Regions from separate parts of the Rhizobium sp. NZLR1 genome, predicted to be linked through region 3. Evidence: riboswitches for the same ligand, from Rfam matches in the RefSeq annotation. Region 3 holds a riboswitch; each other region holds the start of a gene.
What was found. A riboswitch is a leader RNA that binds a small molecule or an ion and turns the genes downstream of it on or off. The one in region 3 is predicted to bind cobalamin.
Positions count from the first base shown of each region.

Region 1: it holds a riboswitch for cobalamin, as region 3 does, so the genes downstream of both, J3O30_RS18310 (CbtB domain-containing protein) here and bluB (5,6-dimethylbenzimidazole synthase) in region 3, are expected to answer to the same signal.
Region 2: it holds a riboswitch for cobalamin, as region 3 does, so the genes downstream of both, nrdH (glutaredoxin-like protein NrdH) here and bluB (5,6-dimethylbenzimidazole synthase) in region 3, are expected to answer to the same signal.

Region 1 is NZ_CP071632.1:3,703,701-3,713,518, reverse strand. It holds partial or broken gene J3O30_RS33225 (acetate/propionate family kinase) at 1-277, opposite strand, end outside; gene J3O30_RS18325 (inorganic phosphate transporter) at 416-2,017, shown strand; gene J3O30_RS18320 (bifunctional diguanylate cyclase/phosphodiesterase) at 2,085-3,656, opposite strand; gene J3O30_RS18315 (histidine phosphatase family protein) at 4,109-4,663, opposite strand; adenosylcobalamin (AdoCbl) riboswitch at 4,741-4,883, shown strand; gene J3O30_RS18310 (CbtB domain-containing protein) at 4,897-5,106, shown strand; gene J3O30_RS18305 (CbtA family protein) at 5,120-5,866, shown strand; gene J3O30_RS18300 (hypothetical protein) at 5,918-6,550, shown strand; gene J3O30_RS18295 (sulfite oxidase-like oxidoreductase) at 6,535-7,197, opposite strand; gene J3O30_RS18290 (sensor histidine kinase) at 7,389-9,182, shown strand; gene J3O30_RS18285 (sigma-54 dependent transcriptional regulator) at 9,179-9,818, shown strand, end outside.
Region 2 is NZ_CP071632.1:4,056,077-4,065,894, reverse strand. It holds gene J3O30_RS19990 (TIGR03862 family flavoprotein) at 1-119, opposite strand, end outside; gene J3O30_RS19985 (helix-turn-helix domain-containing protein) at 189-611, opposite strand; gene J3O30_RS19980 (heavy metal translocating P-type ATPase) at 683-2,956, shown strand; cobalamin riboswitch at 3,285-3,510, shown strand; gene nrdH (glutaredoxin-like protein NrdH) at 3,780-4,001, shown strand; gene nrdI (class Ib ribonucleoside-diphosphate reductase assembly flavoprotein NrdI) at 4,015-4,419, shown strand; gene nrdE (class 1b ribonucleoside-diphosphate reductase subunit alpha) at 4,398-6,602, shown strand; gene nrdF (class 1b ribonucleoside-diphosphate reductase subunit beta) at 6,619-7,593, shown strand; gene J3O30_RS19955 (adenylate/guanylate cyclase domain-containing protein) at 7,696-8,913, shown strand; gene queE (7-carboxy-7-deazaguanine synthase QueE) at 8,925-9,653, opposite strand; gene queD (6-carboxytetrahydropterin synthase QueD) at 9,650-9,818, opposite strand, start outside.
Region 3 is NZ_CP071632.1:2,536,774-2,546,591, forward strand. It holds gene J3O30_RS12645 (TetR/AcrR family transcriptional regulator) at 1-97, shown strand, start outside; gene J3O30_RS12650 (FAD-binding oxidoreductase) at 153-1,592, opposite strand; gene J3O30_RS12655 (LysE family translocator) at 1,889-2,515, shown strand; gene J3O30_RS12660 (GNAT family N-acetyltransferase) at 2,536-2,976, opposite strand; gene J3O30_RS12665 (NADP-dependent malic enzyme) at 3,139-5,451, shown strand; gene J3O30_RS12670 (ribonuclease H) at 5,504-6,037, opposite strand; gene J3O30_RS12675 (DUF2865 domain-containing protein) at 6,190-7,287, shown strand; gene bluB (5,6-dimethylbenzimidazole synthase) at 7,292-7,981, opposite strand; cobalamin riboswitch at 8,023-8,208, opposite strand; gene J3O30_RS12685 (IS110 family transposase) at 8,551-9,489, shown strand; gene J3O30_RS12690 (MFS transporter) at 9,699-9,818, shown strand, end outside.

The DNA of each region.
Region 1 (9,818 bases), 1.2 Mb from region 3:
AACAGTTGCCGCCGTGCACGACGCGGTGGCCGGCGGCGCGGGTGGCGGCCATGTCGAAATGATCGCCGAGATGCGCAAAGGTCTCATCGATGACGCCGTGCAGGTCTTTCATCACCTCGGCCTTCAACGGCATGTCGAATGTCTGCGATCCCCGGTTTAGTCCGAGTAAGAGCGGCTCGGCGCGGAAATCGATCACGCCCTTGCCGAGGCGCCCCGCTTTGGCGCCATCAATCGCGAAGATATCGATCTTGCTGGGATTGTGACGCCGCATGTTCATGGACGCGCCGGCCGGATATCGGTGACGGTCTATCGTCCGATGTCAGTGGCTCACGGGCCAGACAGGCGTCATGAGAGCTTCACGCGGCGGAATTATTAACAAAAGGCAAATTTGCAAAACGGAATAAGGAACTATGCCATGGCCGATATTGCCCCCAGCCAGGTTCATAGCGACGCTTCCCACCCGCTCCACAGTTCGAATTCGGCCGGCAAATGGTTCTTGCCGGTATTCGGGCTGGTTCTGGTCTGCGGCCTCGGATATGTCGCCTATGCACTCGGACGCGACCTGACAACCGCAGTTGCCGTTCCCTGGATTCTCTTGGGCCTTGCACTGCTGATTGCGCTCGGCTTCGAATTTGTCAACGGTTTCCACGATACGGCCAATGCCGTCGCCACTGTCATCTACACCCGTTCCATGCCGGCGGAATTCGCCGTCATCTGGTCCGGCTTCTTCAACTTTCTCGGCGTACTGACCTCGAGCGGCGCCGTCGCCTTCGGCATTCTGGCGCTGCTGCCGGTGGAACTGATCCTGCAGGTGGGCTCCGGCTCTGGCCTTGCCATGGTGTTTGCGCTGCTGATCGCCGCGATCGTCTGGAATCTCGGCACTTGGTATCTCGGCCTGCCGTCGTCGAGTTCGCATACGCTGGTGGGATCGATCATCGGCGTCGGCCTAGCAAACCAGTTCCTGGCACCAGCCGGCACTGCGACCAGCGGCGTCGACTGGTCGCAGGCGACCAATATCGGCCTGTCGCTGCTGATCTCGCCGCTGATCGGCTTCGGTCTCTCCGCGGTGCTTCTGCTGGTCATGAAGCTTCTGGTGCGCAACAAGGCGCTCTATGCCGAACCGAAGGGCAACCAGGCGCCGCCGCTCTGGATCCGTGCGATCCTGATCTTCACCTGCACCGGCGTCAGCTTCGCCCACGGTTCCAATGACGGCCAGAAGGGCATGGGCCTCATCATGCTCATCCTGATCGGCCTCGTGCCGACAGCTTTCGCACTAAACCGCACGCCCGATGTCAACTATCTTGAAGCCTACAAGTCGGCATCGGTCCAGGTGGAAGCCGCGCTCGGCAAATATGTGAAGCCAGGCGTGACCGTCACCGACTACAAGGCCGAAGTCAGCAACGCCGTCAAGAACAAGACCTGGACGGATGCGACGACGCCGGCCCTGCAGCAATATATTCATCAGACGAGCGCCGAAGTCGCTGGCTTCCCGACGCTCGAAGCGGTGCCGACCAATCTCGTCGGCAACGTCCGCAATGACATCTACTTGATTGGCGAGGCGCTGAAGCTGATTGACAAGCAGAAGCTGTTGCCGATGGATGCCGGCGATCTCCTCGCGGTGACGAACTATCACAAGGCGGTCGACAACGCGACGAAGTTCATCCCGCTCTGGGTAAAGGTGGCGGTGGCGATCGCGCTTGGCCTCGGCACGATGGTGGGCTGGAAGCGTATCGTCGTCACCGTCGGCGAGAAGATCGGCAAGACGCATCTGACCTACGGGCAGGGAGCGGCAGCCGAAGTCGTCGCGATGATCACCATCGCCTCGGCCGATCAACTCGGCCTGCCGGTCTCGACCACGCATGTGCTGTCGTCGGGCGTCGCCGGCACCATGGCGGCGAACGGTTCCGGCCTGCAATGGTCGACCGTGCGCAACATGCTGATGGCCTGGGTGCTGACGCTGCCGGCCTCGATCGCAATCGCCTTCGTGCTCTTCGTAATCCTGCGTCAGGTCTTTTAGAGCAAATTCCAGGAAAAGTGCGAAGCAGTTTTCCGTCCGGAATTGCGTCAAAACGGTAGGCATAACGTCAGGCCGTTGAGGCTAGACTGGCATTACGATCGCTGATGAAGATGCCCGCCTCGGCGGCGGGCATCGCCTTACCGAAAAGATAGCCTTGGCCGATGTCGCAGCCGAGCTGCAGCAGGAAGGCGAGCTGGCCGTGCTCCTCGACGCCCTCAGCGGTCGTCTTGATGTTGAGGCTCCTGCCGAGTCCGAGCATGGCGCGGACGATTTTTTCCTGACGTTCGTCGTCGCGATAGGTGGCGATGAAGCTTTTGTCGATCTTGATCTTGTCGAAACGATAGCGGGCGAGCTGGGCCAGGCTCGAATAGCCCGTGCCGAAATCGTCGAGTGCGATCTGGATGCCGGCGGCGTGCAGTTCGTCGAGAATCACGGCGGCGATGGCCGGATCCTGGATCAGCGCGTTCTCGGTGATCTCGACTTCCAGGCGCTGCGGCGGCAGCCGGCTTGCCGAAAGCACCTTGAGAATGCGCGAGGTCAACAGCCTGTCTTCCATCTGGACCGGCGAGACGTTGAAAGACAATGTCACATGCTCGGGCCAGGTGAGTGCATCGCTGCAGGCCTGAGCAAGGAGATCCTCGAACAGCGCAGTGATCATGCCGGTTTCCTCGGCGATATCGATGAAGACCGGAGGCGGAATGTTGACGCCATCGTCGCCGATCCAACGCGCCAACGCCTCGAAGCCGCAGAGCTGACCGGTCTTCAGGTCGATCAGCGGCTGATAGAAGGGTTTGATCGCCTTATTGGCGATTGCCGCGCGCAGCCGGGTTTCCAGTGCAGCGCGTTCCGTTACCTTGTCCTGCATTGCAGGTTCGAAAACGAAATAGTGGTTGGGTCCTCGAGATTTCGCCTCGTACATGGCGAGGTCGGCACGATGAGCGGCATCTTCCAGCGGTTCGGCTCGCTCGGCCCAACGGTCATAGCCGACGCTGGCGCCGACTTCGACGGCAAAACCATCGATATGGATCGGCCGGGTGACGGCTTGGATCAGCAGCCTGGCAAAACGCTCCTCGCGCTGCGCCGTCAGAGCAAAGGCGACAATGATGAATTCGTCGCCGCCGAAGCGATAGACGCAATCGGCGTTGCCGAGCGCGCAGATCCGTCTGGCAACCTCGATCAACAGAACGTCGCCGCCCTTGTGACCGACGAGATCGTTGACCTTCTTGAAGCCGTCGAGATCGACGGAGAAGATGGTGACGTTGCGGCTCCACTCTTCGACCTCGTACTCGTCGTCCTTGACTGGCCGTGAGAGAATCTTGCGCTCGAAGGCGTAGCGGTTCGGCAGTTTGGTCAGATGGTCGTGGGTGGCGGTCCAATCGGCCTTCGCCTGAGCGGCGGCGCGCAGTTCGGTTTCCTTGCGCAGGTCGGCGATGCGCAGCACCGAATAGATGAAGCTCATGGCGCCGGCGATACCGAGCGCCAGAACGAGCTTGTCGGCGCCGTATTCGCCGAAACCGGTCATGAAGAAGACAAGGCTGTCGTCAAGCTGCAACAGCGCGCCGAGGAGCCAGAGGGTTATCCCAAGCCCGACAATCGACACGCATTGCCTTCCGGCCTTGCTTTGGAAAAACACCGGCATATGGTCTTCTCCGACTCCACCCGCGCCGAAGTAATCATGAAAGTCTGAAATGTTCGTTGAAACCAGAAGGCGAATTATCAGAGGGGCAGCCTATGGCTGTGCCGTGGAGGGACTGAGGGCGCTTTCGCGGAACCGGGTAAAACGCTGAGCGCGATCGTCGTCGTGGTTGCAGACCGGCAGGCGGGGGAAAGAACGAAGGCGAGCGTGCCGTGGCACCGCTCGCCCTTTTCGTGCTTCAGGCGGTAACGATCAGCAGCGGTACGCTGACGATGAGACCGACCAGAACCGCAATTGTGGCGACACGCACCAAACGCAGGCGCCGCGTGCGCTCCCCACTCCAGTCATATGTCATGTCTTCCATCTCCTTGGGACAAGGAAGTAGTCCCGGTAGAACCGGGTTCAATAGAGATGACGCGATTTGCTTGTGTAAGGCTGGATAAAATGAGGGATCGCTAATGCTGGAATCGCAGAGACCAGCGCCGTCCATTGCTGGTCATGCGAACAATGCCAAGCGGCTCGACGTCGACGAGCCAGAAGGAGGAGAGCGGCGCCTGAAGTACGTACGCGATCGCCGCTCGGATGACGGCCGCGTGGCTGACGGCGATCACATGGCCGCCGAGAGCGGATTCATTGTCCATCCAACCGCCGACACGTGTTCTGAGATCAACAAGGCTCTCGCCCCCGTGCGGAGCCGCTTCAGGATCGCACATCCAGGCCATGAGGTTCTCCGGCTCTTCTGCCTCGATCGCGGCGATCGACCTGCCGGCCCAGCGCCTGTGATCGCAGTCGCGAAGCGCCTGATCTATCCGGGCGTCGAGGCCGAGGGCTTCGGCCGTCTGGCGGGCGCGCAAAGCCGGGCTGGTGACAATACGATCGGCGCGGGGCAGGGCGGTCATCCTGGCCGCTTCTTCCGCGGCCTTGTTGTCCAGCGGTTCATCGAGCGGGAACAGGGCCTTGCGGCTCGCTGCCGTCGCGCCGTGGCAGATCCAGATAAGACGCGTATTCACGGTCGTTGCGATCTCCGGATAGCGGTGGGAACAGCCCTTCGCCGCTTCATGAAGTTTCGTTGACAGGCTCTTCGGCCTGCAGATATAACCGTGCTGTTGCGGGTTTGGAAGCCGGTGTAAATCCGGCACGGTCGCGCCGCTGTGACCAGCGTGTCGAAGGTTCTTCGCGCTGGAAGTCAGACCCTGCCGCATAAGCACTCTTTCGACTGAACGCGTCATTCCCGGAGGAATACATGTCTGACACCACTTTTGCGCCCGTCGCGGCACCGGCGCCAATCCCGGTAGGAGAAATCCTGCCTTGGGCGATCTTCGGCGGCCTGTTGATGCTGATCGCCATCTATTTCGTCGGCACCGAGGAAGGCGCGATGGCGCTGTTCAACGGCATGTATGTGCACGAATTCGTGCATGACGGCCGTCATCTCCTCGGCTTTCCCTGCCACTAAGGGGGATCCTGACATGGTCGGAAATCTTCTACTTCGCGGCATGCTCGCGGGGTTGATCGCTGGCATTCTGGTTTTTGCTTTCGCGCATATCTTCGGCGAGCCGCTGGTCGATGCGGCGATCGCCTTCGAGGAGGCGAGCGCCCAGGCGGCGGGCGAAGCTGCCGAACCTGAGATCGTCAGCCGTGCCACGCAGGCCGGTCTTGGCCTCTTCACCGGCGTCATGGCCTACAGCATTGCCGTCGGCGGGCTTTTCGCGCTCGCTTTCGCTTTCGTGCACGGCCGCATCAGCAGGCTTTCGGCACGCGGCACCTCGGCGGTCATCGCCCTTGCCGCCTTCGTGGCGATCGTCGTCGTTCCCGGCATCAAGTATCCGGCCAATCCGCCGGCGGTCGGCAATCCCGATACGATCGGCGTCAGGACCGAGCTGTTCTTCCTGATGATCGTCGTCTCGATCGCTGCTTTGATTGCCGCGGTGGCGCTGTCGCGGCGCCTTTCCGAGCGTTTCGGTCTGTGGAACGGGGCGATCATCGCCGGCATCACCTATCTCGTCTTCATGGGCCTGGTGCTCTATTTGCTGCCGTCGATCAACGAAGTGCCGGAGAAGTTCTCGGCGATGGTGCTCTGGCGTTTCCGCACGACCTCGCTCGGCATGCAGGTGATCCTCTGGGCAACGCTCGGTCTTGGCTTCGGAGCGCTGGCGGAAAAGCTGCTTGCCGTGAAGGGCGGGCAGCGGGCTCGACCGGCACCGGCATTTCACTGAACGCATCGAGGGGCGCCGCCTTGCCGGCGCCCTCAAGTTTTTCGAGCGAGTATGAAAAGCAGCAAAACCATATCGATTCTGTCGACGGCGTTTGCCGCCGCCGCTTGGTTTTGTGCGGTTGGCGAAAACGCGCTTGCCCATAGCCGCAGCGTCGGCGGCAGCGATACCGGCCTCGATATCCCGGAAATCTCGCATGGCGAGATGGCGGTGATTTCAGACTACCGCGGCGAAATTATCGGGTTGGCGTCACGCGCGACTGATACAAACGAGCTGTTCCGGCGCGTTCTGAACTATGCCGAAATCCAATATTCCTATTGTCTCTGGGGGCGGATGCCGGGCAGCGTGAGCGACGAGGAGAGCCCGTTCAACGAATGTGCTCATGCTTATCTCGCGGCGGCCAAGGCGGTATTGCTTGAGATGCGTGAGATGCCGCGGGAGGCCGTTGCGGCTAATGAAATCATTTCCGCGGTCGATGCCGACATGGTGCGGCGCAGCCTGGCGCTCATCACTTGCAGGTTCAGCGGCGAGGCCTTCAACACAGCCGATGTCGTCAAGCCGCGCTGGAGCAAAGTGCCGTTTCATCCCGCCAGCATGGCGTCGCTGACGGGGCTCGCCGCTCTGTTCGCCCTTGTGACGTTTGCGCTGGGCCGCTTTCTGCGGCCGAAGGCTCAATCGTCGGAATAGCGCTGCTCGCGCCACGGATCGCCATAGATGTGGTAACCGTTCTTTTCCCAAAAGCCGGCCTGGTCGGCGGGCATCAGCTCGATGCGGCGCAGCCATTTGGCGCTTTTCCAGAAATAGAGATGCGGTACGACGAGGCGCATCGGGCCGCCGTGATCCGGCGTCAGCGGCAGGCATTCCCACGATGTCGCAAGGATCGCATCCTCGGCGGCGAAATCGGCAAGCGGCAGGTTGGTGGTATAGCCGTCATAACTCGTCAGCATGACGTAACCGGCTTCGGGCTTTGGCATGGCGCGATCGAGCAGATCGCGGGTCGAAACGCCTTTCCATTTGTTGTCGTAGCGCGACCAGGTGGTGACGCAGTGGATATCGCTGACCTTGGTGCTCTGCTCGATCGCCTGGAAGTCGGTCCAGGTTAGGGTGAGCGGCGTTTCGACGAGGCCGCGCAGCTCGAGACGCCAGCTATTCGTGGAGATGACGGGCTGCTGGCCGAGATCGAGCACCGGCCAGTTTTTGACGAGGTGCTGGCCGGGCGGCAGGCGCTCAGCTTCGGGACGGCTGATGCGGCCGGTCAGGAATTTACCTTCAGCCGCCCATCGACGCTTGGAGCTGGTGAGCTTGCTGTCGGCGGGCGTCTGGTCGTCGCTCATGATCGGGTTCCCTACGATGCCGCAATAGGACATCGGCCTTTGCCGGGTGTCAAGTTTCGACGGGCCCTTGGAAATCACTGTGGGTATTATTAGACTTGTGCCGTCGGGTATGCCTCACTGGGGAGTGGAGGCAGAAAGGGGAGGAGCAGGATCTGTCTTCGAGATATCGTGCGATAGCGGCGCTGCTGGTGATGCCGCTGATCATCTTCGTCTTCTTCACCTATGGAGGCGCGATCGCGACGCGCGCCTATATGGGGGAAGCTTCGGCGCAGGCGAGAACGGCGCTGCGCCTTGCCGTCTCGGCGCTCAGCGGTCATCTCAACCGCTACGAGGCGCTTCCGGCGCTGATCGCCGATCACGACGATATCAAGGAACTGGTGAGTGCGCCTGAAGATGCAGCACTGCGCGGCGCGGCCAATCTCTATCTCAAGGAGATCAACGGGCTGCTGAAATCCTCCGACATTTATGTGGTCAAGCCGGACGGAGAGACGATCGCGGCGAGCAATTACGATGGACCGGGAAGCTTCGTCGGACAGAATTTCAGCTATCGGCCCTATTTCCAGGAGGCGATCGAAGGCTGGCAGGCGCGGTTCTATGCGCTCGGCACCACCTCGCTGAAGCGGGGCTATTATTTCGCTGCGCCGATCCGGGCCGGCGCGGATATTCGCGGCGTCATCGTCTTCAAGGTCGATATCGACATGATCGAATCCTCCTGGGGCGGCGGCGAATACAAGATCTTCGTCTCCGATCCGGAGGGCATCATCTTCATGTCCGGCAGCCCGGAATGGCTCTACGGTGCAATCCTGCCGCTGACGGCCGACCGCATAGCGCGAACGGAAGCGTCGCGGCGTTATGCCAATGCCAGGCTGACGGCACTGCCAGTGACCCGCCAGCGCCTTGAGCCGCACGAGCTGATGACGCTCACTGGCGAGCGCGGTTCGAGCGAATATCTGGTGCTGTCGCACTACATGCCGGCCGAGGACTGGACGGTGAACGTGCTGATGGAGACGAGTTCCATCCGCACCCAGGCGCGCACCGCGCTTGCGGCGGTTTTTCTCGTCCTCTGCATTGCCGGGCTCGCGGTTGCTGTTCTGCGGCAGCGGAGGGCGCGCTTGGCCGAGCGCATGCAGATGCAGGCTGAAGCTCGCAACGAGCTGGAGCGGCGCGTCGAGGAACGCACGGCCGATCTTGCCCGCGTCAACAGCCGCATAGAAGAAGAGATTGCCGAACGGCGTCTGACCGAGCAGCAGCTCCGTCAGACACAAGCCGATCTCATCCAGGCGGGCAAGCTTGCCGGCCTCGGGCAGATGTCAGCTGCGCTGTCGCACGAGTTCAACCAGCCGCTCGCCGCCGCCAAGACCTATACGGACAGCGCCTCCGTTCTCATCGATCGCGGTCGGACGGAGGAGGCGGGGGACAATATCCGGCGGATCGGCGGGTTGATCGACCGCATGGCCGCAATCAGCCGGCACCTGCGCAATTTTGCGCGCAAACCGAACGAGAAGCTCGGGTCGGTTTCTCTCGACGAGGCGATGCATGATACGCTCGAGATCATCGCCTGGCGGCTGAAGGCGGCCGATGCCGAACTCAGGCTTGATTTGGGTAGCCGACCGCCGATCGTGCGCGCCGGTTCGGTGCGGCTGCAGCAGGTGCTGGTGAATGTGATTTCCAACGCGGCCGATGCGGTCGAAGGGCTGGATGACAGACGCATCGAGGTTTCGGCCTTCGAGGCGGCCGGCAAAGTGGTACTGACCGTGCGGGACCATGGGCCAGGTGTACCGGCGGCCATCGCCGAGCGCATCTTCGATCCCTTCTTCACGACGAAGGGCGTTGGCAAAGGGCTCGGTCTCGGGCTTTCGATCTCCTACAACATCATCAAGGATTTCGGCGGCAGCCTTACTGCTGCCGATCATCCCGAAGGAGGCGCGGTATTCCGCATCGAGCTACAATCGGCGGCACGGCTGATGCCGGAGGCGGCGGAATGAACGATGCGAAGATCCTTTTGGTCGACGATGAGGAGGAACTGCGCCGCTCGACAGCGCAGGCGCTGGAGCTTTCCGGCTTTAGTGTCGAGACCTTTTCGAACGGCGATCATGTGCTGGAGCTGATCGGCTACAGCTTTCCCGGCGTCGTCGTCAGCGATATCCGCATGCCCGGCATGGACGGCATGACGCTGATGCAGAAGATCCGCGAACTCGACCCAGAGGTGCCGGTCATTCTCGTCACCGGCCACGGCGACGTTCAGCTTGCGGTGAAAGCGATGCGCGAAGGCGCCTATGATTTCATCGAGAAGCCGTTCACCCCCGAGATGCTCGCCGGCGTCATCCGCCGGGCGATGGAGCGGCGCGGCCTCGTGCTCGAAAACCGGCTGCTGAAGGCGGTCGCCGGCAAGCGCGACGATATCGAGGCGCGGCTGCCGGGGCGCACGCAGGTGATCGTGGATCTGCGCTACCGCATTCGCGCGATCGGGGCGACCGATGCCGATACCCTTATCGTCGGCGAGACCGGGGCCGGCAAGGAGGTGGTGGCGCGGGCGCTCCATGATATCAGCGCCAGGGCGAGCCGGCCGTTCATCGCTATCAATTGTGCCGCGCTGCCGGCGAACCTGATCGAGAGTGAGC
Region 2 (9,818 bases), 1.5 Mb from region 3:
CGAGCGAAGGTCGGCATGGCGTCATAGACCGTCACCGCATGGCCGGACAGCGAAAGCAGCTCGGCAGCCGCAAGGCCGGCCGGGCCGCCACCGATAATCGCGATCCGCTTCTGGTTCATGGATGTCTTCGCCTGATTCTTTCTGCGTGCAGTTTTGGCGCGGGCGCGCCTTGACTGCAAGGATGGAAATCAGTGGTGCGGATGGGTGCACTGGCCGTGATCGGCGAGAACCTCGATGACGCGGCATTGGTCGACGCGGCCGTGGCCGCAGCCTTCCACCATGGTTTCCAGTTCGGCCTTCAAAGCCATCAGGCTGCGGATGCGTTGCTCGACTTCAATAAGGCGGGCCTTGGCGATGGCATCGGCCGAGGCGCAGGACTGGTGCGGATCATCCTGCAGCGTGAGCAGCGCGCGGATGGCCTCGATTTCGAAGCCCAATTCACGGGCGTGGCGGATGAAGGCGAGGCGGTTGATATCGGCAGGCTCGAAGGAGCGCTGGTTGCCTTCGCTGCGGCTCGGGGCCGCAAGCAGGCCGATGCTCTCATAATAGCGCACCGTCGGCACCTTGACGCCGCTTTGGCGTGCAGCTTCGCCGATCGTGATCTTTTTCATGATTTTCCTCTTGCACCTCTAGCCGCTAGAGGATGTAGGAGGGATGCTTCTGTTTGACAAGGAAGCGGTTCATGGCTGAGACGAACGAGACACGATACCGGGTTGGCGGTATGGATTGCGCCGCCTGCGCGACCAAGATCGACACGGCCGTCAGGCGCGTGGCGGGTGTCGCCGATGTTTCGGTCTCGGTGATGGCGGGAACGATGACCGTCCGGCACGACGGCAACAGCGATCTCAAGGCGATCGAGAAGAAGGTGACGGGGCTCGGCTATTCGGTCTCGCCCTTTGCCGGAAGCACGACGCCGGCGAAAGGCCACGGCGCACACGATCATCACGACCACGGACATGATCATGGCGATCATGCGGGCCATGACCATGGAGATCACGATCATGCCAGCCATGATCACGCAGGTCACGATCATGACCACGACCATGGCCAGAAGGAAATCGAGGGGCTGCATAGGCACGACCATGCGCCGATGACCGGTCCCTGGTGGCAGAGCAAGAAGGGGCGGCTGACCATCCTTTCGGGTGCCGCACTCGTTGCTGCCTATGCTATCGACCATCTGGTGCCGGCGATCGCATCCTATGCCTTCATCGTGGCCATGCTGGTCGGGCTGGTGCCGATCGCGCGGCGCGCCGTCATGGCGGCTCTCTCCGGCACGCCGTTTTCGATCGAGATGCTGATGACGATCGCCGCCGTCGGCGCGGTCATCATCAATGCAGGCGAAGAGGCGGCAACTGTCGTGTTCCTGTTCCTCGTCGGCGAACTGCTGGAAGGGGTGGCTGCGGGCAAGGCGCGCGAAAGCATCCAGTCGCTGACGGCCCTGGTGCCGAAGAGCGCGCTGCTCGAAGACAATGGCCAGACGCGGGAGGTGCCGGCGGAAAGCCTTGCCGTCGGCGCGATTATCATGGTGCGTCCTGGCGATCGTATCTCGGCGGACGGCGTTATCATTTCAGGCGAGAGCGCGATCGATGAGGCGCCGGTGACGGGCGAGAGTACGCCGGTGCGCAAGGGCGTCGATGCCGTTGTGTTTGCCGGAACCGTGAATGGCGATGCGGTGCTCAGGGTTCGCGTCACCGCGGCCGCAGCCGACAATACCATCGCCCGTATCGTCAAGCTGGTGGAGGAAGCGCAGGAATCGAAGGCGCCGACCGAACGCTTCATCGATCGGTTCTCGCGCTATTACACGCCCGGCGTGGTGGTGGTCGCCGCACTTGTCGCGATCGTTCCGCCGCTGTTGTTCGGTGGGTCGTGGGGCGAATGGATCTATAAGGGCCTTGCCATCCTCTTGATCGGCTGCCCCTGCGCGCTTGTCATCTCGACGCCGGCGGCGATCGCCGCCTCGCTTTCTTCGGGTGCGCGGCGCGGGCTGCTGATGAAGGGCGGCGCGGTGCTGGAAACGCTCGGCAAGGTGACGATGGTCGCCTTCGACAAGACGGGCACGCTGACGGAAGGCAAACCTCAGGTGACTGATATCATTTCTTTCGGATTGAGCGAGGCGCAAGTCTTGTCGCGCGCGGCGGTGCTGGAGCAGGGCTCCAGCCATCCCCTGGCGCTGGCGATCCTCAACCGCGCCAAGGCGGACGGCGTTCCCATGCCGCCGGCCTTCGAACTGGAGGCGCTGCCGGGAAAGGGGGTCAGCGGCAAAGCCGGCGGCGAGGCGCTGGATCTTTTGTCGCCGCCCGCTGCCCGCGAACGCGGCGCACTCGGTGCTGAACAGGAGGCACGCATCACTGACCTGAACGACGAGGGCAAGAGCGTCTCGGTGCTGCTGGTCAACAATGTTGCGGCCGGGCTGATCGCCATGCGCGACGAACCGCGCGAGGACGCGCAGGCCGGGCTTGCCACGCTCAAATCAGCCGGCGTCAAGGCGATGATGCTGACAGGCGACAACAAGCGGACGGCGGCAGCCGTTGCCGGCATGCTCGGCATCGACTGGCGCGGCGAGATGATGCCTGAGGACAAGCAGCGGGTCGTCGTCGAATTGAAGCGCGAGGGCTTCGTCGTCGCCAAGGTCGGCGACGGCATCAACGACGCGCCGGCGCTGGCCGCAGCCGATATCGGCATTGCCATGGGCGGCGGCACCGACGTGGCGCTGGAGACCGCGGATGCCGCCGTGCTGCACGGGCGCGTCGGCGACGTGGCAAGGATGATCGAATTGTCCAAACGCACGATGCGCAATATCCTGCAGAATATTACCATCGCGCTCGGCCTGAAAGCGGTGTTCCTGGTGACGACGATTGCCGGCATCACCGGCCTCTGGCCGGCGATCCTCGCCGATACCGGCGCCACGGTGCTGGTGACGATCAACGCGCTGCGATTGCTTCGAGTAAGGATGTAAACATCCGATAACGTCCTTGCGGCGCTCGTCACCGTAGACCGCTGACAACGGACGCCAACCCCTCTTTCGTCATGCTCGGGCTTGTCCCGGGCATCTGCCTCCGGTCGATAGGCAGTAGATCCGCGGCACAAGGCCGAGGATGAGGCGGAGAGGGAGGTTTGTCATCAAACTGAGAGCGGCCATAGACCGGCTCTCTTCGTTCGAGCCTTGTCCACCGCCTGTTTTCCTTAAGCTTTCGTTATCCCTGTTTTTCACAGGAATGCAGTGATTTCAAACCTGCCGTAACGCAATGCACAAACCATCCATTGACGCGAATTTGGATTCGCGTACCATATCTAGTGTTCGAGGTTCCTTCGATTCGTGAGAATCGCAGGCTAAGACGGGAATACGGTGCGTTGCGCCATTATGGCGCGGCTATGCCGGAGCTGCCCCCGCAACTGTAAGCGGCGAGCAACTGTCCGATTTCAGGCCACTGGAGCATAATGCTCCGGGAAGGCTGGGCAGGATGCTTTGACCCGTGAGCCAGGAGACCTGCCTCGAACAAAACGTCCACGGGCGGGGAGTCCGGAAGGTCGCGTTGCATGGCTGCGGATGATAGCCGCGTCGCGTTTCGCAAGGCCGCTCGATCCTCCGCATGAGCCACTTCGGGGTGAAGTCATGTCAGTATCTCAGTTCAGGCCGCAACCCGCGCTAAGCAGAGGGCGGATCACGCCCGGCGGCTGAACAGGCCGCATCGTTCAAACCATCAGAGAATGTTTCGACGGATATCGCGAGATTTCCGATCGATGCCCTGCGTCCCAATCGCGTCGTCACGAGGAATATCATGACCATTACCGTCTACAGCAAACCGGCCTGCGTCCAATGTACCGCCACTTACCGCGCCCTCGACCGCCTGGGCGTCGCTTATGACATCGTCGATATCTCCGAGGATGCCGAAGCGCTCGATCGCGTCCGCAGCCTTGGCTACATGCAGGCGCCCGTCGTCATCGCCGGCGAGCAGCATTGGGCCGGCTTCCGTCCCGACATGATCAGCGCGCTCTCCTGATCGAGGCCGAACGATGGGGCTGATCGTCTATTATTCCAGCCGGTCCGAGAATACCCATCGGTTCGTCGCCAAGCTTGGAATGTGCGCGGCGCGCATTCCAACAGGTGCCGCAGACGCATTCCGTATCCGTGAACCCTTTGTGCTTGTTGTGCCGACCTACAGTGGCGACGGGGGCAAGGGGGCCGTTCCCAAGCAGGTTATCCGTTTCCTCAACGATGCGGAGAGCCGAGGACACATCCGCGGCGTGATCGCTGCGGGCAACAGCAATTTCGGCGAGACATATGGGCTCGCCGGCGACGTGATCTCACAGAAATGCCAAGTGCCGTACCTCTATAGGTTCGAGCTGCTGGGCACCGAAGCGGATGTCGCCAACGTTAAACACGGAATGGAACGATTTTGGACACGGGAACAACTCTGACGCGGGATGCGGGCGCAAAACCGCATAACACTTTTGCTCATCCCGCCGGCGAACGCCCTTTGAAAGCGGCGGAAGCGCTCGACTACCACGCGCTGAACGCGATGTTGAACCTCTATGACGACGAGGGGAGGATCCAGCTCGACAAGGACCGCATGGCGGCGAAGCAGTATTTTTTGCAGCATGTGAACCAGAACACGGTGTTCTTTCACAATCTCCGGGAAAAGCTCGATTACCTCGTGACCGAGGGTTATTATGAGCAGGAGGTTCTCGACCAGTATTCCTTCAATTTCGTGCGTGACCTGTTCGACCAGGCCTATGCCAAGAAGTTCCGCTTTCCGACCTTCCTCGGCGCCTTCAAATATTACACCAGCTATACGCTGAAGACCTTCGACGGAAAGCGTTATCTCGAACGCTACGAAGATCGTATCTGCATGGTGGCGCTGGCCTTGGCGCGTGGGCACGAGGCACTTGCCCGCGACGTGGTCGAGGAGATCATTTCCGGCCGTTTCCAGCCGGCGACGCCGACCTTCCTTAATGCCGGCAAGAAACAGCGCGGCGAGCTCGTCTCCTGCTTCCTGCTGCGCGTCGAGGACAATATGGAATCGATCGGCCGGTCGATCAATTCGGCGCTGCAGCTGTCGAAGCGCGGCGGCGGCGTGGCGCTGTCCTTGACGAACATCCGCGAGGCCGGCGCGCCGATCAAACAGATCGAAAACCAGTCGTCGGGCATCATTCCGGTGATGAAGCTGCTCGAAGACAGCTTCTCCTATGCCAATCAACTGGGCGCGCGCCAGGGCGCGGGCGCGGTCTATCTCAACGCCCATCACCCCGATATCATGCGTTTTCTCGACACCAAGCGCGAAAATGCCGACGAGAAGATCCGCATCAAGACGCTGTCGCTCGGCGTCGTCGTGCCTGACATCACCTTCGAACTCGCGAGGAATAACGAGGACATGTACCTGTTCTCGCCCTATGACGTCGAGCGCGTCTATGGCGTGCCCTTCACCGAGATTTCGGTGACGGAAAACTACCGGGAGATGGTGGCAGACGCCCGCATCGCCAAGAAGAAGATCAAGGCGCGCGAATTCTTTCAGGTGATCGCCGAAATCCAGTTCGAGAGCGGTTATCCCTACCTCATGTTCGAGGACACGGTGAACCGGGCGAACCCGATCGCCGGGCGCATTTCGATGAGCAATCTCTGCTCGGAGATTCTGCAGGTGAGCGAGGCGAGCGACTACAATGACGACCTCTCCTACAAGCATCTCGGCAAGGATATTTCCTGCAATCTCGGCTCGCTGAACATCGCCGCGGCGATGGATTCCGCCAATTTCGGCAAGACGATCGAGACCTCGATCCGGGCGCTGACGGCCGTGTCCGACATGAGCCATATCTCCTCGGTTCCCTCGATCGAAAAGGGCAATGACGAGAGCCATGCGATCGGCCTCGGGCAGATGAACCTGCACGGTTATCTCGCCCGCGAACGCATCTTTTACGGCTCAGAGGAAGGCGTCGATTTCACCAATATCTATTTCTATACGGTGACCTACCACGCAATCCGCGCCTCGAACCTCCTCGCGGTCGAACGCGGCACGAGCTTCAAGAGCTTCGAAAATTCGAAATATGCCTCCGGCGAATATTTCGACAAATATACGAGCCAGGAATGGAAGCCAGCGACGGAGAAAGTTAGGACGCTGTTCGAAACTGCCGGCATCGATATTCCGACGCAGGAGGACTGGGCGGCTCTCAAGAAGGCGGTGATGACTTCCGGTCTCTATAACCAGAATCTGCAGGCAGTACCGCCGACAGGGTCGATCTCCTACATCAACCACTCGACCTCTTCGATCCATCCGATCGTCTCGAAGATCGAAATCCGCAAGGAAGGCAAGATCGGCCGCGTCTATTATCCGGCGCCGTTCATGACCAACGACAATCTCGATTATTATCAGGACGCCTATGAGATCGGGCCGGAGAAGATCGTCGACACCTATGCGGCGGCGACCCAGCATGTCGATCAAGGCCTGTCGCTGACCTTATTCTTCCGCGACACGGCAACGACCCGCGACATCAACAAGGCGCAGATCCATGCCTGGAAGAAGGGCATCAAGACGATCTACTACATCCGCCTTCGCCAGATGGCGCTGTCCGGCACCGAGGTGCAGGGCTGTGTCTCCTGCACGCTCTAACCGACCGGGAAACTTCATGAACATGCAAATCAAACCGGCGTCCCGCGTGCGCGCCATCAACTGGAACCGGGTCGAGGACGACAAGGATCTCGAAGTCTGGAACCGGTTGACCGGCAATTTCTGGCTGCCGGAGAAAGTGCCGCTTTCCAACGACATTCCATCCTGGGCGACGCTGACGCCGGCCGAGCAGCAGCTCACTATCCGGGTCTTCACCGGGCTGACGCTGCTCGACACCATCCAGAACGGCGTCGGCTCCATCAGGCTAATGGAGGATGCGGCAACGCCGCATGAGGAGGCGGTGCTTTCCAACGTCTCGTTCATGGAGGCGGTGCATGCGCGCTCCTATTCCTCGATCTTTTCGACGCTGTGCTCGACGCCCGATGTCGACGATGCCTATCGCTGGTCGGAGGAAAACGAATTTCTGCAACGGAAATCGGCGCTGATCATGGAGCAGTATCGCTCCGGCGACCCGTTGAAAAAGAAGGTCGCCAGCGTCTTCCTCGAAAGCTTTCTGTTCTACTCCGGCTTCTACCTGCCGATGTACTGGTCAAGCCGCGCCAAGCTCACCAACACGGCCGACATGATCCGGCTGATCATCCGTGACGAAGCGGTGCACGGTTATTATATCGGCTACAAGTTCCAGCGCGGGCTGGAGCGGCTCAGCGAGGAGAGGCGGCAAGAGATCAAAGATTTCGTCTTCGACCTGCTGCTCGAACTCTACGACAACGAGGCTCGATATACCGAAGCGCTCTATGACGGAGTCGGGCTGACCGAGGACGTCAAGAAATTCCTGCATTACAATGCCAACAAGGCGCTGATGAACCTCGGCTACGAGGCGCTTTTCCCGGCCGAGGCCTGCAAGGTCAATCCGGCGATCCTCTCGGCGCTTTCGCCGAATGCCGACGAGAACCACGACTTCTTCTCCGGCTCCGGTTCCTCCTATGTGATTGGCAAGGCTGTCGCGACCGAGGACGAGGACTGGGATTTCTGAGGCTTTATCGCAGTCGGGCCCTTATCATTTGCTTCCCCATCGCCCACATTCAGCGGAAATGAAGTCGATCCTCGCCGATGATGTGGCGTAGCGGAGTTTTTAATGTCGTCTTTTCCAAACAAGGCCGGAACTGCCGCCGAAGCGGACGAAGGCGTCTGGCCGATCCGCAGGAGACGGATTCTCGACTGGCTGGTGAACGAGACGCGCGCGGAGCGCTTCATCGACAATATCCTGGTGCAGATGTGCGGGAAGCTGCTGGCGGCTGGGGTGCCGGTGGCGCGGGCGACGCTGCATTTCAGGGTGAACCACCCGCAATGGATCGGTGCCCGCATTCTCTGGAAGGAGGGACTGGCGGAGGCGAAGATCGATACATTCGCCTATGGCGTCGAAAACACGCCGGAGTTCCTGACGAGTCCCATCAACGCGATCCACCAGGGTACCGAGGAGGTTCGCAGGCAGCTGGAAAGCATAACCGACGGCGATTCATTCTATCAGGAACTGCATGACGATGGCCTTACCGAATATATCGCCTGGCCGCTCGAGCATACTTTCGGCAAACGGCACGTCGTGACGTTTTCCACCAGCCGGGCGGGCGGTTTTGCGAGTAAGCACGTCGATTTCCTGCGCGATCTCTTGCCGGCGCTGACGCTTGTCAGTGAAATCAGGCTGAAGAACATCATGGCGCGCACGCTGCTGCAGACCTATGTGGGGCCGCATGCGAGCGAGCAGATCCTGTCGGGCGTGACGACGCGCGGCAGTGGCGCCACCGTCGGCGCGGCGATCATGATCTGCGATCTGCGCGATTTTACGGCGATCTCCGATCTCTGGCCGCGTGATGACGTCATCCATCTGCTGAACGATTATTTCGATGCGATCTCGGACCCGGTCGAACGGTATGGCGGCGAGATTCTGAAGTTCATGGGAGACGGATTGCTGGCGATCTTCCCTCTCGCCAAGGAGGCGGCCTGCCTCGATCTGCTGCAGGCGATCCGCGAGGGGCAGGCGGCGATGGCTGAATTGAACGAGGAGCATATTCGCATGGGGCGCGAACCGCTGCGCTACGGTGTCGGCGTCCATGTCGGCGACGTCATGTATGGCAATATCGGCTCCCGCCGACGGCTGGATTTCACCGTTATCGGGCCGGCGGTCAATATTGCTTCGCGGCTGGAAAGCTTGACCAAGGAGGTCAAGCGCCCGGTGCTGCTGTCGCGGGCCTTCATCGAAATGGCGGGCTGCGCGAAAGATATGGACAGCCTCGGCACCTTCCCGCTACGCGGGCTCGGCGAGCCTGTCGATGTCTTCGCCTTTCCGGAGGGATAGCGCAGGCAGGCTCATACCCCCCGTTTGTTTCCCCAAAGCAGCACATGCAGTTGCGGCAGCACGCGGATTGAAAACCACCGGTCAGCCGTCACTTTCTCGATGAGCCAGTGCATCCGATCCATCACGCCGTCGATATCGACGCGTGCGTCGTCATCATCGGGCGGTGGCGGCGTATGGTTGCCCGGCTGAAGGAACAAGGGAATATCGGGATAGCGCTCGCCCACCTGTTGCGCGAAGAGGTAGTCGGTATCGTCGAAGACGACGATCTTCAATGTGATCTCCGGCCCGCCGGCGGCGAGCCGAATACAGTCGTCCACCTGCTCCCAATCGGTCGACATTCCGCTTGATGGCGGCTTGGGGCTCAAGACCAGCATGTCGAGATCGCGAAACCAGTCCCGCGCTACGCTTCCCTGCGTTTCCAGCGCGAAACGGTATCCTCGGGAATGGCCGAGCTCGATCAATGGCCCCAGTGGCTGAATCGCCGGGTTGCCTCCGGAAAGGGAAATCGTCAGCGGCCTGCCTCCGGAGAGCTTCGTGACCTCCTGCCAGATCGCCTCGGAGGACATGGCACTCCACTGATCCCGGAACGTGCTGTCGACCGCGTGAAGACTGTCACACCAGGAGCAGCGGTAGTCGCAGCCGCCTGTCCTGACGAACACCGTCGGCACCCCGATCAACTGGCCTTCGCCCTGTATGGTCGGGCCGAAGATCTCGCTGACACGGATGATCTCGCCGCTCACGGCCTGTACTCCGCCCACGTCTTCGGCGTCTCGCTGACGCGCACCGACGATGTCTCGGGGAAGCGCTGTTTGCACCAGTCGTAAAAATGCCTGGCCAGGAATTCGGAGGTGACTTTCGAATGGCCGAAGACCTCGTTCAGATGTCGATGATCGAGGGCTTCGTCG
Region 3 (9,818 bases):
TGGCGCATGGCTCGCCCATGTCCTAAGGCCAGACGACCGGGCCGGCTCGGACGACACGGCTCTGCTGAAGGAATTGATCGAACTCACCGAGGGGTGACAGCCGATCGGCATCCCGCGCCCGAGCGCTGTCACTTGAGCGCGGGATGATCCGGCTAAGCAGCCCGCACGGCCACCGTCGGTTTGACGTTCTGGTTCATGCGGAACAGATTGTTCGGATCGTAGCGCCGCTTGATTTCGGCAAGCCGGCCGTAATTGGCGCCATAGGCGCTTTCCACCCGATCGGCCTCGTCCTCAGGCATGAAGTTGATATAGGCGGTTCCCACAGCATGCGGCTTGGTTGCCTCGAAAAGCTCACGCGCCCAGCCGGTGCAGCTTGCATCCATCCCGCTTTCCCGCCAGCGTGCATGCACGTTCATGACGAAATGCGAGCTGCGCTGCGGAAATGCGGTGGCCTCAGTCGGAATGCGGCCGGCCGCACCGCCGACATGGCCGATGAAGATTTCGCATTCTGGTCCCGGCAGCTTGCGCACGGCGTTGAGCAGCACCTCGATCGCTGCGTCGGAGAGCGAGGCGAAATCCTGGCTCTTCCAGTAATTGCGCGCACCTGGCGTCAGCAGCGGGTCGAATGCCTGCTGCCAGCCGGTAAACGGTACCGGGCCGACGACGTCGGCAATCGGTTTTCCGATCGCCCGCAATCTTTCCGTCGCTTTTTCCCCGGCCGCGATGTCTCCGCAATAGCACATCGCAAGCACCACGACCTCCTTGCCGTGCCATTCGGCCGGAAGGAACGGCAGCGGTGGTGCCTGGCGCATCACAACCCAGCAGGTCAGTTCATCGGGTGCGGCTTCCAGCGCCTGCCGATATTCCCTCAGCACCTTTTCCGCGTCAGCGAACGGATGCACCACCAGCCCGGCGAGGACCTCTGTTTTGAGCGGGTTGAGCTGGAATTCGAAGGAGGTAACGACGCCGAAATTGCCGCCACCGCCGCGCAACGCCCAGAACAGGTCTGGTCTTTCCGTCTCGCTCGCCTTGACCAGCTCACCATCGGCCGTCACCACATCCACCGAAATCAGATTGTCGATCGTCAGCCCGAATTTGCGGGTCAGCCAGCCGAAGCCGCCGCCAAGCGTCAGGCCGGCTATGCCGGTGGTGGAATTGATGCCGGTCGGCAGCACCAGCCCGAAGGCCAGCGTTTCCTGGTCGACATCGGCAAGTGTTGCGCCCGGCTCGATCCTGGCGCGGCGCGTCTCCGGGTCGACCCGCACCGATTTCATCGCCGACAGGTCGATGACGACACCGCCCTCGCAGACGGCATTGCCGGCAATACCGTGGCCCCCGCCGCGCACCGAAACGAGCAGATTATTGTCGCGCGCAAACCGCACCGCGCGCACGACATCGGCAGCGCCGGCGCAACGCGCGATAAGCCCGGGCCGCCGGTCGATCATCGCATTCCAGATCGCCCGCGCCTCATTGTAATCGATGTCTTTACTGGTCAGGAGATTGCCGCGAAATCCGGCGGCAAACGCATCGATGGCCACGTCATTGACCATCGTCTGCCCCTTTTGCAGGGTCGTCAGGTTCAAATTGTCCATGGTTTCCTCCATGCGACCGGCGCCCCGCACCGTCGCGGCCGGGATTTTGCGCCCGTTGCCTTCGGCAAACAAGTTTCGAAAAGGATTAGCTAATATAGACGTGGTAGAACGAAGCGTATCTCGTTGAGATTACTTTTAAAATTTGTACCGGCGCCGACGGACGGCGATCCTTGCGTGGTAGCCCGTTGCGATCGCCGCGCAAGTTCCTACTTTGCAACCTCGTAAATGGCGGGATGCAAATTCGTTGCTTTGATTTGCCATTGCGATAGACAGGATCGCCAACCTGGAGAAGATCGATGGTCAGTTTCGGTGTTTTGACAACCTATGTCCTGGTGGTGCTGGGTCTGATGATCATTCCGGGGCCGGCCACACTCCTCACCCTGGCCAGAGCCATCAGCGGCGGCAAACGCGCCGGAATGGCAACGGGCCTCGGCATTGCTGCGGGTGATCTTGTCCATACGACGATGGCAACCTTCGGCCTGTCGGCATTGCTTGCCACGTCAGCCCTGGCGTTTGAAATCGTCAAATATGCCGGCGTCGCTTACCTGATTTATCTCGGATTCCGGGCCTTCTTCGAGAAGGCGCAAAGCCTCGACATGCCCAAGGCACAAGCGATCAGCCCCATGCGCGCCTTTCGTCAGGGACTCTTTACCGAGATCCTGAATCCCAAGACGGCTTTGTTCTTCTTGGCTTTCCTGCCGCAGTTCATCCATCCGGAAAGCGGGTCCGCCATCGCACAATTCGCCCTGCTCGGAATCATTTTCGTCGGGCTCAGCATCTGCGTAACGTCGCTTCTGGCGATCGCGGCCGGTTCTATTGGCGGCTGGCTGCAGAGCAACCGTCGGGTTGGGCGGTGGCAGGGAAAGGTCGTCGGCACGGTTTACATGGCCTTGGGTGCCAGGCTCGCCCTTCAGCAGCAGTAACCTGCTGCTTCGCGCAAATATCAGCGCACGCTGGAAAATAGCTTTCTCAGGAAGAAACGGCGCGGCGTTTGGGCGTCGCCTTCAAGTTCGCCGAACTGCTCGAAGCCCAGTTTGAGATAGAAGGGTTTCGCTTGAAAATCGAAGGTGTCGAGAAAGATACCCAAACAAGCGCGCTCGCGGGCTATGCGCTCTGCCTCCTCCATCAGCTTGGTACCAAAACCTTCGCCTCTGCGCGCAGCTGGAACAACCAGGTATTTGATAAAAAGCCAATTGTACTCCTCCACGGCATAGAGACCCCCGATGATGTCGAAAGTGTCGGGATCTCTCAGGACTATCCCGAGATCGGGCTGCTCGATCAGGTGAGTCGTGTGCGGAGCGTTGAAGTCCAATAGCAATTTGAGCACTTCGTTCCGCTCTTCGGCGGTTGGCTCATTCGGGAGGATTTCGAGGATGGGCAGCATCACCAAAGGATGAGGCAGCGATCGCGCAGTGTCCAGCTGTCAATTGGAGATGCCCCTCCGCCCGCCCGTCTCACGAAAACTTCTCCCATCCCTATTTCCATACTGTCGCCGCTAACCGATTGATGTATGCAGGGAGCACAAAAGACGTGCACGGAGGCGGCAATGGATCACCAGGAAAAATCCAAGACGGAAAAGAACCTGACAGGCGGCGATCTCGACGAGCAGGCGCTGTTCTTCCACCGCTATCCCCGCCCCGGCAAACTGGAGATCCAGGCAACCAAGCCGCTCGGCAACCAGCGCGACCTGGCACTTGCCTATTCGCCCGGCGTCGCAGCCCCCTGCCTTGCCATCCGCGACAATCCCGAAATGGCGGCCGAATATACCTCGCGCGCCAATCTCGTCGCCGTCATTTCCAACGGCACGGCAGTGCTTGGCCTCGGCAATATCGGCCCGCTGGCCTCGAAGCCGGTGATGGAGGGCAAGGCCGTGCTCTTCAAGAAATTCGCCGGCATCGATGTCTTCGATATCGAAATCGACGCCGCAGGCGTCGAGCAGATGGTCTCGACTATCGCCTCGCTGGAGCCGACCTTCGGCGGCATCAATCTCGAAGACATCAAGGCGCCGGGATGTTTCGAGGTCGAGCGGCGCCTGCGCGAAAAGATGAAGATCCCGGTCTTCCACGACGATCAGCACGGCACGGCAATCATCGTCGCCGCCGCGATCCTCAACGGGCTGGAACTCGCCGGCAAGGCGATCGAAAACGTCAAGATCGTCGCCTCCGGCGCCGGTGCAGCCGCCCTTGCCTGCCTGAACCTGCTGGTGATCCTCGGCGCCAAGCGCGAAAACATCTGGGTCCACGATCTCGAAGGCCTCGTCTATGAGGGCCGCATCGAGCTGATGGACGAATGGAAATCCGTCTACGCCCAGAGGAGCGAGACGCGTACGCTCGCCGAAAATATCGGCGGCGCCGACGTCTTCCTCGGTCTGTCGGCCGCCGGCGTACTGAAGCCCGAGCTGCTGGCGCAGATGGCCGATAAGCCGCTGATCATGGCGCTCGCCAATCCGACGCCGGAAATCATGCCGGATCTTGCCCGTGCCGCCCGCCCCGATGCGATGATCTGCACCGGCCGCTCGGATTTCGCCAACCAGGTCAACAACGTCCTCTGCTTCCCCTATATCTTCCGCGGCGCGCTCGATTGCGGCGCCGAGACGATCAACGAGGAAATGAAGATGGCGGCCGTGCGTGCCATCGCCGCCCTTGCCCGCGAAGAGCCGTCGGATGTCGCTGCCCGCGCCTATTCCGGCGAAACGCCCGTCTTCGGCCCCGACTACCTGATCCCCTCGCCCTTCGATCCGCGCCTCATCCTGCGCATCGCCCCTGCGGTTGCCAAGGCCGCCGAACAGAGCGGCGTGGCGCGCCGCCCGATCCAGGATTTCGACGCCTATCTCGATCAGCTGAACCGCTTCGTCTTCCGCTCCGGTTTCGTCATGAAGCCGATCTTCACCGCGGCCAAGGCAGCAGAACGCAAGCGTGTCATCTTCTCCGAAGGCGAAGACGAGCGCGTGTTGCGCGCCGCCCAGGTGCTGCTCGAGGAAGGCCTCGCCGAACCGATCCTGATCGGCCGCCCGCAGGTCATCGAGACCCGCCTGAAGCGCTACGGTCTGCGTATCCGCCCGCTGCAGGATTTCGAGGTCATCAATCCGGAAGACGATCCGCGCTTCCGCGAATATGTCGATCTCTATTTCTCGCTGGTCGGCCGCCGCGGCGTCATTCCCGAAGCCGCCCGCACCATCGTGCGCACCAACACCACCGTCATCGGCGCACTGGCGCTGAGGCGCGGCGAGGCCGATGCGCTGATCTGCGGTCTGGAAGGCCGCTACGAGAAGCACCTGCGCGACGTCCGCCAGATCATCGGCAAGCGCAAGGATGTTCGTGATTTCTCGGCCCTCAGCCTGATGATCTCACAGCGCGGCGCCACCTTCTTCACCGATACCTACGTCACCTTCAATCCGAACGCCGAAGAAATCGCCGAGGCAACGGTGCTGGCGGCCGAGGAAATCCGCCGTTTCGGCATCACGCCGCGCGCTGCCCTCGTTTCGCATTCCAACTTCGGCTCGCGCGAATCCGAAAGTGCCACAAAGATGCGCAACGCCCTGCAGCTTGTGCGCGAGGCCGCCCCAGATCTCGAGGTCGACGGCGAGATGCACGGCGAAAGCGCCATCACCGAAGCGCTGCGCAAGCGCGTCATGCCGGATACGACCCTGCACGATGAGGCAAACCTTCTGGTCTTCCCGAACCTCGACGCCGCCAACATCACGCTTGGCGTGGTGAAGTCGATGACCGATGGTCTGCATGTCGGGCCGATCCTGCTCGGCACCGCCCTGCCTGCCCACATCCTTGCCCCCTCGGTCACCTCCCGCGGCGTCGTCAACATGGCGGCGCTGGCCGTCGTCGAAGCATCGCAACCGGCTTAAGCCGGTTGCCGGCAAGCAAACGACAGGCGCTTGAGACCGGCCCGACGCCCTGTCAACCACCCTCTATCGACAGGCGTCCTCTGCCCGCGAGCGCATCCGCGCGTTCGTTGCCGATAATCCCTGAATGACCCTTGCACCAGGCAATGGTCACCAGGGCGTTCCGGGATAATTGAAGATCGATCGCTTTCCAGAGTTCCGCATTATCGATCGTTCGCCGTCGGCCATGTCCATTCGGGCTGCTTTTCTTCCAGCCATTGTTCTTCCAGATATGTCGCCGGCTGTTACAGCCTTTGACGGCATAGACGGAATCGGACCAGATGGTCGCAGCTTCGCCGGTTGTTTGGCTGTTGATCCACATGGCCGCCCTGAGAACGGCGGTCAATTCCATCGAATTATTGCTGGAATCTCCAACGCCACCTAAGTCCGCCGCGATTTCCACCGCATCGCGATAAGCGACAAACGACCAGCCTCCATGCCCGGAACCGGGCTCAAAACAACCGTCCGCGAAGACGTGAAGGCCGTGTTGGGTTTCCGCTACGCCTGATGTCGGTGCTGAGGGTCGGATCTCGTCGGGAATGCCTGTCATTTTAACCGAGTCCCAGGCGATTGCTGGATAAGATTACGAAAATACGGTAGGATTTTCTCTGAGCTTATTAAGAGAAATCCGTTAAGGGAAAACGCGCGGCCGTTGACGTCGCATTCGACCCACCGACCGTTTGCTCATTCCGGGACGACGCCGTGAAACGCCGAAACCTGTCTCTCGCCGTCCTCCTCGCTTTCTCAGCGCCCGCCGCCGCGCAGACTAGTGCCGTCTGTGAGGACCTGCGCGGCCGTCTCGCCGACCTGCCGCGATCGATCGGCAATGGCAACGGTCCGGAAGCCCGCCAATATTCCAGCGCCATGGCCGAGCAGAACCTCGAGCTGCGCAAGGTTCGCAACGACCTGCGCAGTTACGGCTGCACCTCGGGCAGCATGGTGGTGATCGGCGGCCAGAATGCCGATTATTGCGCCGAGCTCTCGGACTCCGAAGCCCGAATGATCGACAATATCGGTTACCTCCAGGATCGCCGCAACGAGCTGACCGGCCGGAACGGCGCCGATGACGGCGCCCGGCGGGAGCTGATGTCTGCGCTCGATAGCAATGGCTGCAACAGCGAGAATTTCTATGCGCCTGACGAGCGCAGCGCCAACGACCCTGCCCCGAGCGTCGAGGAACAGGCGATGCGCTCCGATACCTTCATACCGCTCGGCGGTGGTGAGGAGGCCGACCCGCGCTACGGCCTGCCGCGAGCCGAGATGCTGTCGCCGGTCAGCACCATGTGCGTGCGCAGCTGCGATGGCGGTTTCTTCCCGATCAGCTCGAACGCCACTTCGGTCGATTTCGGCCGCGATGCCCAGACCTGCGCCAAGATGTGCCCGGGGATCGAAACCCAACTGTTCTATCGCGAGGTGACGAGCACCGAAGCCTCGAACATGATCTCGGTCGCGACCGGCACACCCTACAGCGCCATGAAAAACGCTTTTGCCTACAAGAACCGCACGCCCGGCGAAAAGACCTCCTGCGCCTGCAATCTCACCGCCTATTATGACGAGATGCGCGGCAAGCAGGCGGTAAGCCAGCCGCCGCAACAAGGCTCGATCACCACCATCCACACCAATCCGCCGGTGAAGGATGGTGCGGCTGCCGCGCCGCAGCCATCCGTGCCGGAGCGTCCGTACGACCCAACGCAGAACAAGGTCCGCCAGGTCGGCCCGCAGTTCCTTGCCGGTGACCAGGGCTCGATCGATCTCGCCAATCCTGCCGCACCTGGCCCCCAACCCCAGCAGCAGCAGTAATTGGCTACGGCTCGGTCCGCCCCCAGCCGTCGTGGAAGACGAGTTCCTCGAGCGGCAGCCGCTGCCGCCAACCTTTGACGGAGAGTTCCGGCTGATCATAGAGCCGATCGACAAAACCGGCGCAGAGCCAGGCGACCACCTCGATATGCTCGGGTATGCCGAGAATCGTTTTCAGGTCGCCTTCGTGAAAGATGCTAACCCAGCCGATACCGATCCCTTCGGCGCGCGCCGCAAGCCAGAGATTCTGGATGGCGCAGACGGTGGAATAGCTATCCATCCGCGGATTGTGCGTCCTCCCCAGCACCACGCTGCCGCTGCGCGTGGGATCGCAGGTCACGCAGATGCCGAGCGGCGCCTCTGCGATGCCTTCGAGCTTGAGGGAGCGGTAGGCCTGCTGCCGTTCGCCCTCAAACATCAATGCCGCCTCTTCGTTCGCCTTGGCAAAGGCATCGCGGACGCGCGCGCGCACCGTTGGACTTTTCACCAGAATGAAATTCCACGGCTGCATGAAGCCGACGGAGGGTGCGTGATGAGCGGCCGTCAGCAGCCGTTCCACGACGTCGTCCGGCAAGGGGTCAGGCAGGAACTGGCTGCGAACGTCGCGCCGCGTCAAGATCGCATGATAGACGGCCTCGCGTTCGGCCAAGGAAAAACCGGACGCCGCAGAAAGGGCATCCTCATCAAAGGGTCGCATCGTCAAATCCCCAACAACGCAACCGCCCGCCGTCCGCGCGGGTTGGGTCTATCTTGCCAGGCCGGTCTTCTGACTTGGCGTCATCCGTCTGCCGCAGCCTTCCCGGCAAAGCCAGTGGCATGATTAGCGGCAGACGTCAGCCTTACAGCGTTGGGCACGTTCCGGTCTTGCACCGGATTCCCGATTCTCCCGCCTGGCCGGCGGGCACCTGACGGCGCATCTATTTCAGGAAAGCAGTGCTGCTGCAAGCCGGGAGTCCCCTTCTCCCCAGCGGGGAGAAGGTGGCCCGAAGGGTCGGATGAGGGGGCCGCACGGCACACCATTCATTGCCCTTCGCTCGCGCTCACCGCATTCGCGACTTCGCCGCTCACCCCCTTGTATCTGCACGTTAGAGATTTTGTGCGATGGAAGCGATTGAGCCTCTGGCCGGGTGGCCACCCGGCCAGAGGCGTGACGAAGTCGCCCGTTCCCCCTCTGGTTACAACCGTGGATGAGCCTGGGATCTTCGTCATCGTCACGTACGACCGAATAGTCGCTTGGTTCCAATCGCACGCACAAGGCAGGTTACCGTGAACAGAGTTATATGTGGAGTGGATGTTTCGAAGGACTGGCTGGATGCGTCTATCCGCCCGTCCGGGACGTTTGAGCGTTTCAGCAATGACGCCACCGGCATCGGCGCGCTGGCCGATCTTTGCCGGGCCGAGAATGTCGAGCTCGTCGTCATGGAGGCTTCCGGCGGTTACGAGCGGACGGCCTTCCTGTTGTTGTGGGAGATGGGGATCGCCTGCGCCTTGGCTAATCCGCGCCATGTGCGCCGGTTTGCCGAAGCCATGGGCTTTCTGGAAAAGACCGACCGCATCGATGCGGCGATGATCGCCCATTATGCCGAAACCAAGCGGCTGGCTGCCCTGCCGCCGCCGAAAGCCGCGCAGATGCGGCTGTCGGCGCTGATGGCGCGGCTGTCCCAGGTCACGAGTGACCTGACCGTCCAGAGGCAGCGCCGCAGTGCGGCCCGCGATCATCAGAGCGTGGCAAGCCTCAACGAGGTGATCGCGCTTCTGGTGCGCCAGAGCCGCACCCTCGAAGGCGAGATTGCCTCGATGATCGATGACGATCCGCTCTGGGCCTGCCTCAACCAGGCCTTTCGCTCGATCAAGGGCGTGGCCAACCGTACCGTTGCCCGGCTGATGGCCGAATTGCCTGAGATCGGCCGGATCTCCAACAAGGCGATCGCCAAGCTGGCCGGCCTTGCGCCGATTGCCAACGACAGCGGCAAACGCAGCGGACATCGGCCGGTGCGCGGCGGGCGCTCCGGACCACGCGCCATTCTGTTCCTGGTTGGCGCCATCGCAGCCCGACACAATCCGCATCTGGCGGCATTCCAGCAAAGGTTGCAAAGCCAGGGCAAACCGAAAATGGTCATCCGCATCGCGCTCGCCCGAAAACTCCTGGTCATTCTCAATGCAAAAGCACGAGATGCGCGAAGAGAATTCGAACATGCAACTTGACAGCCCAGATAGTCGCTCATCCGACCCTGCGGGCCACCTTCTCCCCGCCGGGGAGAAGAGGGAGATGACCAAGTCTCGATCCGACCTCAACCCTCTCCTAAACAGCAAGAAACGGACACTCATCTGATTTGATCACCCGCGTCGGTTTGAAGCGGCTCGGCAGGCCGCAGCGTCGATTGTTTCTATATCCTAGCCGCTGGCGAAGGCGTATGGCTGAACAATCCACACCAGCATCCCGGTTGCCCGTGCCCCGCCTCACCCCGATGATCCTTGCGGTCGCCCTGTTCATGGAACAGATGGATTCGACCGTCATAGCCACCAGCCTGCCG